Regions from separate parts of the Hydrogenophaga aquatica genome, predicted to be linked through region 2. Evidence: predicted binding sites of a transcription regulator. Region 2 holds the regulator's gene; the other holds the start of a gene.
The links. Region 2 encodes FNR, which switches genes on or off when oxygen is low (the NO sensors DNR and NnrR bind a similar motif). Its sites were predicted from a motif close to TTGATNNNNATCAA; they were not measured.
Positions count from the first base shown of each region.

Region 1 (3,403 bases), on a different contig from region 2:
GGAAAAGCTCAATGCCCGCGAGTTGAGTCGCGAGCGGTTGCAGGAGGCAGGTGTGCCGCAGCAGCAGCTGGTCAACGGGTTCGATCTGGCCGTGGGCGACCTTTCGTTCATCTCGCTGACGCTGGTGCTGCCCGCCGTGGTGCCTTTGCTGGCGCCGGGCGGGCAACTGCTCATGCTGGTCAAGCCGCAGTTCGAGTTGCAGCCCGGCCAGATCGGAAAGGGCGGCGTGGTGCGCGACACGTCGCTCTACCTTGTGGTGGAGCAGCGCATCCGTACCTGCTGCGAGGCGCTTGGCCTGACGGTGCGTGGCTGGTTCGATTCAGCGATTGCCGGCGGTGATGGCAACCGCGAGTTTTTTGTCTGGGCTGCCAAGGCAGCCTGAATCCCCCAGGGGCAGTACATGGATACGACTTTTCCCATCAGTTTTGAATTCTTCCCGCCCAAGACGCCCGAAGGCGCGGCCAAGCTGCGCACCGCGCGCCAAGCCTTGTACGCACGCCAGCCTGCTTTCTGCTCGGTGACCTACGGTGCGGGGGGCTCGACCCAGGAGGGCACCTTCACCACCGTGGGCGAAATCCTGGCAGAGGGGGTTGATGCCGCCTCGCATTTCTCGTGCATCGGCGCCACGCGCACCAGCGTGCGTGAGCAACTGGCCACGCTCAAGGCCATGGGCGTCAAGCGGCTGGTGGCCCTGCGTGGCGACCTGCCCAGCGGTTACGGGCTGGGTGGCGAGTTCCAGTACGCCAGCGATCTGGTGGCCTTCATCCGCGCGGAAATGGGCAACACCTTCCACATCGAGGTGGCCGCCTACCCCGAATTCCACCCCCAGGCCCGCTCGCCCGAAGCCGACCTGCAGGCTTTTGCCACCAAGGTCAAGGCCGGGGCGGATTCCGCCATCACCCAGTATTTCTTCAACGCCGACGCCTATTTCCGTTTCGTGGACGACGTGCGCAAGTTGGGGGTCGAGGTGCCGATCGTGCCCGGCATCATGCCCATCACCAATGCCTCGCAACTGCTGCGCTTTTCAGATGCCTGCGGGGCCGAGGTGCCGCGCTGGATACGCCTGCGCCTGCAAGGCTATGGCGACGACACCGCCAGCATTCAGGCTTTCGGGCGGGACGTGGTGGCAGATTTGTGTGAGCGGCTGCGTCAGGCGGGCGCGCCGGGGCTGCACTTCTACACCATGAACCAGAGTGCGCCCACGCTGACTGTTCTGAGTCAGCTCGGCGTCGCCTGATTTATGGGCGGGTGTGTTGTTGGCGCAACGTTCGTTCAGTTCTGGATGAACCAAACATGACCGAGCTCACACTTCTGTCGTGGGGGTATTCTTCGTTTTGACCTGGGTCAAGTGGGGCGCCGGGATGCCGCTCTGAAATGTCACCCGGGAATATTCCCGGGTATTTTCACGACACATCATGAGCAAGCATCTCCTCGCAATGGTCGCAGGGGCGACCCTGGTTTGTGGCTCCGCTTTCGCACAGGATTTCAAGGAGGGCGACTGGCTGGTTCGAGCCCGAGCTGTCCATCTCGACAGCGCGAACAAGGACACCACGGGTCTGGGCCTGTCGGTCAACAACAAGTGGCTGCCCGAAGTGGACTTCACCTACTTCATCACCAAGAACGTGGCCGCTGAGCTTATCCTCACCGTTCCGCAGAAGCACACCCTTTCTTCAAACGGCGCATCTATCGCCACACTCAAGCACCTGCCCCCGACACTGACCCTGCAATACCACTTCAACGCCCCCGGCTTCAAACCCTATGTTGGCGCAGGCGTCAACTTCACGCGGTTCTCCAGTGTGAAGTTCGATCCAGCCGTGGTGACTGCATTGAACCCGTCCATCGACAAGAACAGTTGGGGGGCGGCGCTTCAGGTCGGGGTGGACATCCCGTTGTCGAAGGACATGTACCTGAACGTCGACGTCAAGAAGGTGTTCATCGAAACCGACGTGTATTCGTCGGGTGCCAAGGTCGGAAAGTTCAAGGTTGACCCGGTGCTGGTGGGCATTGGCCTGGGCTGGCGTTTCTGAGCGCCCGGCTCTTCACCTCTGCACCACCTGCCGGTCCAGTTTCACGGGGCCGTACCAGGCCTCGGCCAGCTGGCGGGTGTTGTTGCCATCGGTCATCAGGCCTATGCCTGTGAGCGCCTGTGGTGTTTCACCGAAAGCATGCTGGAAGTCGGCCAGGACGTCGCGTTCCTGGTCGGCCCACTGGCCCAGCTTGCCAGGGCCGGATTTGACCACCAGCATACGGATACGCCGCGTGCTTGGATGTTCCAGTACCGTGCCCGCCGGGTGCACGTGATCCCAGACATACATCAGGGTGGCGTAGGGCAGCGGTTCGCCGGTGATCAGCTGTGCCAGTTCCGACAGCATGTGGTCTCTGGCTGTCAAACGCTGGCGGTCCCCTTCGAACGTCAGGATCACACGGGCCACGGCATCTTCAGCCTCGCGGTCCGTCAGGTCGAAGGCGGGGTTCAGCTGCCGCACGAACCACGAAAAACGCAGGGTTCCCATGGCGTCGGACGGCACGCGTACCCGGTAGCGCATGGCGCTGCTGCCCGAGTCGCTGCGGGCGTGGAGCGCCGGGCGGCCTTCGTGCGTGGTGGCGGCGTAAGCGGTGTTCTTGCGTCCCTTGAAGGTCTGGTGTTGCCACTGGCCTTCGCCCGTCAGGGTGCTGGCTTGCGCCCAGGGCGAGCTTGTCAGGTCCCGGGCCTCTCGCTGAGCTGGCGCTATGGCACAACCGGCAACAAGCAGGGGCAACAGGCAGATGAGTGGTGTCAGGCGGCGCAGAAACATGGCGGGCATGTTAGCGTCAGTCGATGACATCCGTTCCACGCATATGCTAGTGAGAAACCCGCATTCGACAGATGCGTTTTCATCCGATAAGGTACAAGTGATAAAGGAGTGAATGCATGAAGATCGAAACGTTGGCCGTGCACGCGGGTTACCAGCCCGACCCCACCACCAAGGCGGTTGTGCCGCCCATCTACCAGACCGTGGCCTATTCCTTCGACAGCGCGCAGCACGGCGCGGACCTGTTCGACCTGAAGGTGCCGGGCAACATCTATACCCGCATCATGAACCCCACCCAGGCGGTGCTGGAAGAGCGTGTGGCAGCCCTTGAAGGCGGCATCGCGGCGCTGGCCGTGGCGTCCGGCCAGGCTGCCATCACCTACGCCATCCAGACCATTGCCGAGGCGGGTGACAACATTGTGTCGGCCACAGCCCTGTATGGCGGCACCTACAACCTGTTCGCGCACACGCTGCCGCAGTACGGCATCGAGACGCGGTTCGCCAATTCCGACGACCCCTCCAGCTTTGAAGCGTTGATCGACGGTCGGACCAAGGCGCTGTACGCCGAATCCCTGGGCAACCCGCGCGGCAACGTCACCGACATCGCGGCG
Region 1 covers NZ_BAAGVK010000007.1:116,530-119,932, forward strand. Annotated here, with positions in the region: gene ACYVHH_RS05465 (TlyA family RNA methyltransferase) at 1-382, shown strand, start outside; gene metF (methylenetetrahydrofolate reductase [NAD(P)H]) at 401-1,237, shown strand; gene ACYVHH_RS05475 (OmpW/AlkL family protein) at 1,416-2,027, shown strand; gene ACYVHH_RS05480 (DUF3047 domain-containing protein) at 2,040-2,804, opposite strand; gene ACYVHH_RS05485 (O-acetylhomoserine aminocarboxypropyltransferase/cysteine synthase family protein) at 2,912-3,403, shown strand, end outside.
Region 1: ACYVHH_RS05475 (OmpW/AlkL family protein) is a predicted target of FNR. The motif match lies at 1,335-1,348, and genes of this name have one in related genera.

Region 2 (3,403 bases):
CGCCTGCATCGACGTCTGCGACGACGTCATGGACAAGATGTCCTATCCCCGCGGTCTGATCAAGTACTCGACCCAGAACGGCATGACGAACAACTGGTCCCGTGCCCAGATGATCAGGCGTGGCCTGCGGCCCCGCGTGCTGGTGTATTCGGGCATCCTGCTTGCCATCTGCGTCGCCCTGGGTGTCAGCCTGTTCCTGCGCACCCCGCTCAAGGTGGACGTGATCCGTGACCGGGGAGCTCTGGCGCGCATGGTCGAGCAGGGCCGCATCGAAAACGTTTTCCGCCTGCAGGTGATGAACGCCACCGAGGCAAAGCAGCATTACGACATCTCGGTCTCGGGTTTGCCCGGGATAACCATCGCGTCCGAACCTTCTGTTGAAGTGTTGCCCACCGAAGTCCGTTCTGTTGCAGTGCGTGTACAGGTGCCGCCTAACAGCTCGGAGCCCGGTTCACACCCTATCCAGTTCGAGATCAAGGCCGCTGGTGACAGCGCCATCCAGGTCAAGGAAAAATCGGTTTTCCTGATCCCTCGCTAACCGCACATACGCCTGAAAGCCCCGTGTCATGAGTACCGCAGCCCCCGCCCCCACGGCATCTCCCGCGCCAGCCCGTTCGGGCCGCCCCTGGTACAAGGAGCCTTACGTCTGGATGGTGCTGGGTGGGCCCTTGCTGGTCGTTGTGGCGGGCATTTACACGGTCGTGCTCGCCGTGCGGCATCCCGATCCGGTGCTGCAGCGCAAGCCGCAAGTTCAGGTTGACGAAGCCGCCCTGCAGCGGCTCTCGCCAGAGGAACGTACCGCGGCCGAGCTCAGCGTGATGCCCGCGGGCAAGGCTCGAAACCACGTGGTTTCGCCTACACTACCCAAAGACGAATAATGCCTGCCGACGTTGGACAGGCACACAAGAGGAGACCGATGATGCTTGCTCAACGATTGATGTGGATCGCGTGGCCTGCCTTCCTGGTGGCAGGGGTGATCGAGATGGTGGTCTTTGCACTGGTCGATCCCAGTGAGCTGCATTGGGGCGGACAGCCGCTCGAGCTATCACGCCAGGCAACCTATACCGTTGCCTTCTTTTTCTTCTGGGCCATGACCTTTGCGTCCAGCGCCCTCACCACCTTGCTGTCGCAGTCGCCCTTCGAGGTCAACCGCTGCCCGGTTGAACCAGACGAACGGCCCAAGGATTGCGCCAGGAACTGCTGCTGAGCCTCAGATTTCCTGTTGCTGCTGGGCGTTGACGATGCTGCTCAGCGCCTGCGTGTCCTTGATGTGGACGTAGCGCTGTTTCACCTCGATGATGCCTTCGTCCATGAATTTCGAGAACGTCCGGCTCACCGTTTCCAGCTTCATGCCCAGATAGCTCCCGATCTCCTCGCGGGTCATCCGCAGGATCAGCTCGGACTGAGAGAACCCCCTGGCATGGAGGCGCTGAACAAGGTTGAGCAGGAACGCGGCCAGCCGTTCCTCTGCGCGCATGCTGCCCAGCAGCAGCATCACGCCATGATCCCGCACGATCTCGCGGCTCATGATCTTGTGCACATGGTGCTGCAAGGTGCTGAACTCCCGGGACAATTGTTCGAGCTTGTCGAACGGCAGGACACAGACCTCGGCATCCTCCAGGGCAATCGCGTCGCAGGAATGCTTGTCGTTGACGATGCCGTCGAGCCCGATGATCTCGCCCGTCATCTGGAAGCCCGTCACCTGGTCACGGCCGTCCGCGGTGGTGATGCTGGTCTTGAAGAAGCCAGACCGCACGGCGTAAAGCGATGTGAAGCTGTCGCCCACGTTGAAGAGCGACGAGCCCCGCTTGACGCGGCGCCGGGTCGAGATGACGGTGTCGAGCTTGTCCATCTCGCTGGCGTTCAGTCCCATGGGCAGGCACAACTCCCGAAGGTTGCAGCTGGAACAGGCGACTTTGATGCTTTGGATATCCATAAGTAAAGGCTGGTGCAGGCGTGAGCTTAACCCATAGCTCTCACAGGTGCGAAATTCTGCCCGCCCTGTGGGGAATCTTTGACTCACGTCAATGGCAAGACTCAGCCCATGCGGCACAGTTCAACAAAATCTGGAGATATTGCCTGTGAACCATGTGATCGACGAGCAACTGCTGCAACGGTTTGACGTGCCGGGGCCGCGTTACACCTCGTACCCGACGGCCGACCGCTTCGTGGAGGCGTTCACCGAGAAAGACTATGTGCAGGCGCTGGAGCAGCGCCGCGCCGGTTCTCTGGCTCTGCCTCTGTCACTGTACGTCCACATTCCTTTTTGCGAGTCTCTCTGCTATTACTGCGCCTGCAACAAGGTGATCACCAAGCATCACAGCAAGGCGGCGGAGTACCTGCGCTACCTTTCGCGCGAGCTGGAGTTGCAGGTTGAGCACTTCGGCCGGGGACACAGCGTGTCGCAGTTGCACCTGGGCGGCGGTACCCCAACGTTCCTCAGCGACGACGAACTGTCTGACCTGCTGGCCATGGTTCGCAGACATTTCAATCTCGTGCCCGGCGGTGAGTACTCGGTCGAGGTGGACCCCCGGACGGTGACCGTGCAGCGCCTGGAGCACCTGCACCGCCTGGGCTTCAACCGCCTCAGCTTCGGTGTGCAGGATTTCGATCCCACGGTGCAGAAAGCCGTTCACCGGGTGCAGCCGGCAGAGCAGGTGTTCGCGCTGGTCGAGGCAGCGCGCCTCATCGGTTTTGAATCCGTCAACGTCGATCTGATCTACGGCCTGCCCCTGCAGACGCCGGAGTCGTTCCGGCACACGCTGGAGCAGGTCAAGGCGTTGCGGCCCGAGCGCATTGCGCTCTACGCATATGCCCACCTGCCTGCGCGTTTCAAACCTCAGCGCCGCATCCTGACGGCGGAGCTGCCGAGCCCGGCCGAGAAGCTGTCCATGCTGTCCATCTCGTTGGACATGTTCAGCGAGGCCGGGTACGTGTACGTGGGTATGGACCATTTTGCCCTGCCGGACGATGCCCTGGCCGTGGCCAAACGTCAGGGGCGCCTGCACCGCAATTTTCAAGGGTACAGCACGCAGCCTGACTGCGACCTGATCGCGCTGGGCGTCTCGGCCATCGGCCGCATCGGCGCCACCTACAGCCAGAATGCCAAGACGCTGGAGGAGTATTACGACGCGCTCGATCAGGGCCGCCTGCCCATCGTGCGCGGTCTGGCGCTCAACCGTGACGATGCGCTGCGCCGCAGTGTCATCATGGCCATCATGTGCCAGGGGGCGGTCGACTTCGAGTCCATCAACCTGGGCCATCTGGTCGATTTTCGAACCTACTTTGCCCGCGAGCTGGAGCGCCTGCAGCCCATGCAGGAATGGGGTCTGGTCCAGATCAACGCCGACAGCATCGAGGTGACGGCAGCGGGCTGGTACCTGGTGCGTGCCATTGCGATGGT
Region 2 covers NZ_BAAGVK010000027.1:35,435-38,837, forward strand. Annotated here, with positions in the region: gene ccoG (cytochrome c oxidase accessory protein CcoG) at 1-538, shown strand, start outside; gene ACYVHH_RS17575 (nitrogen fixation protein FixH) at 567-878, shown strand; gene ACYVHH_RS17580 (hypothetical protein) at 920-1,207, shown strand; gene fnr (fumarate/nitrate reduction transcriptional regulator Fnr) at 1,211-1,936, opposite strand; gene hemN (oxygen-independent coproporphyrinogen III oxidase) at 2,082-3,403, shown strand, end outside.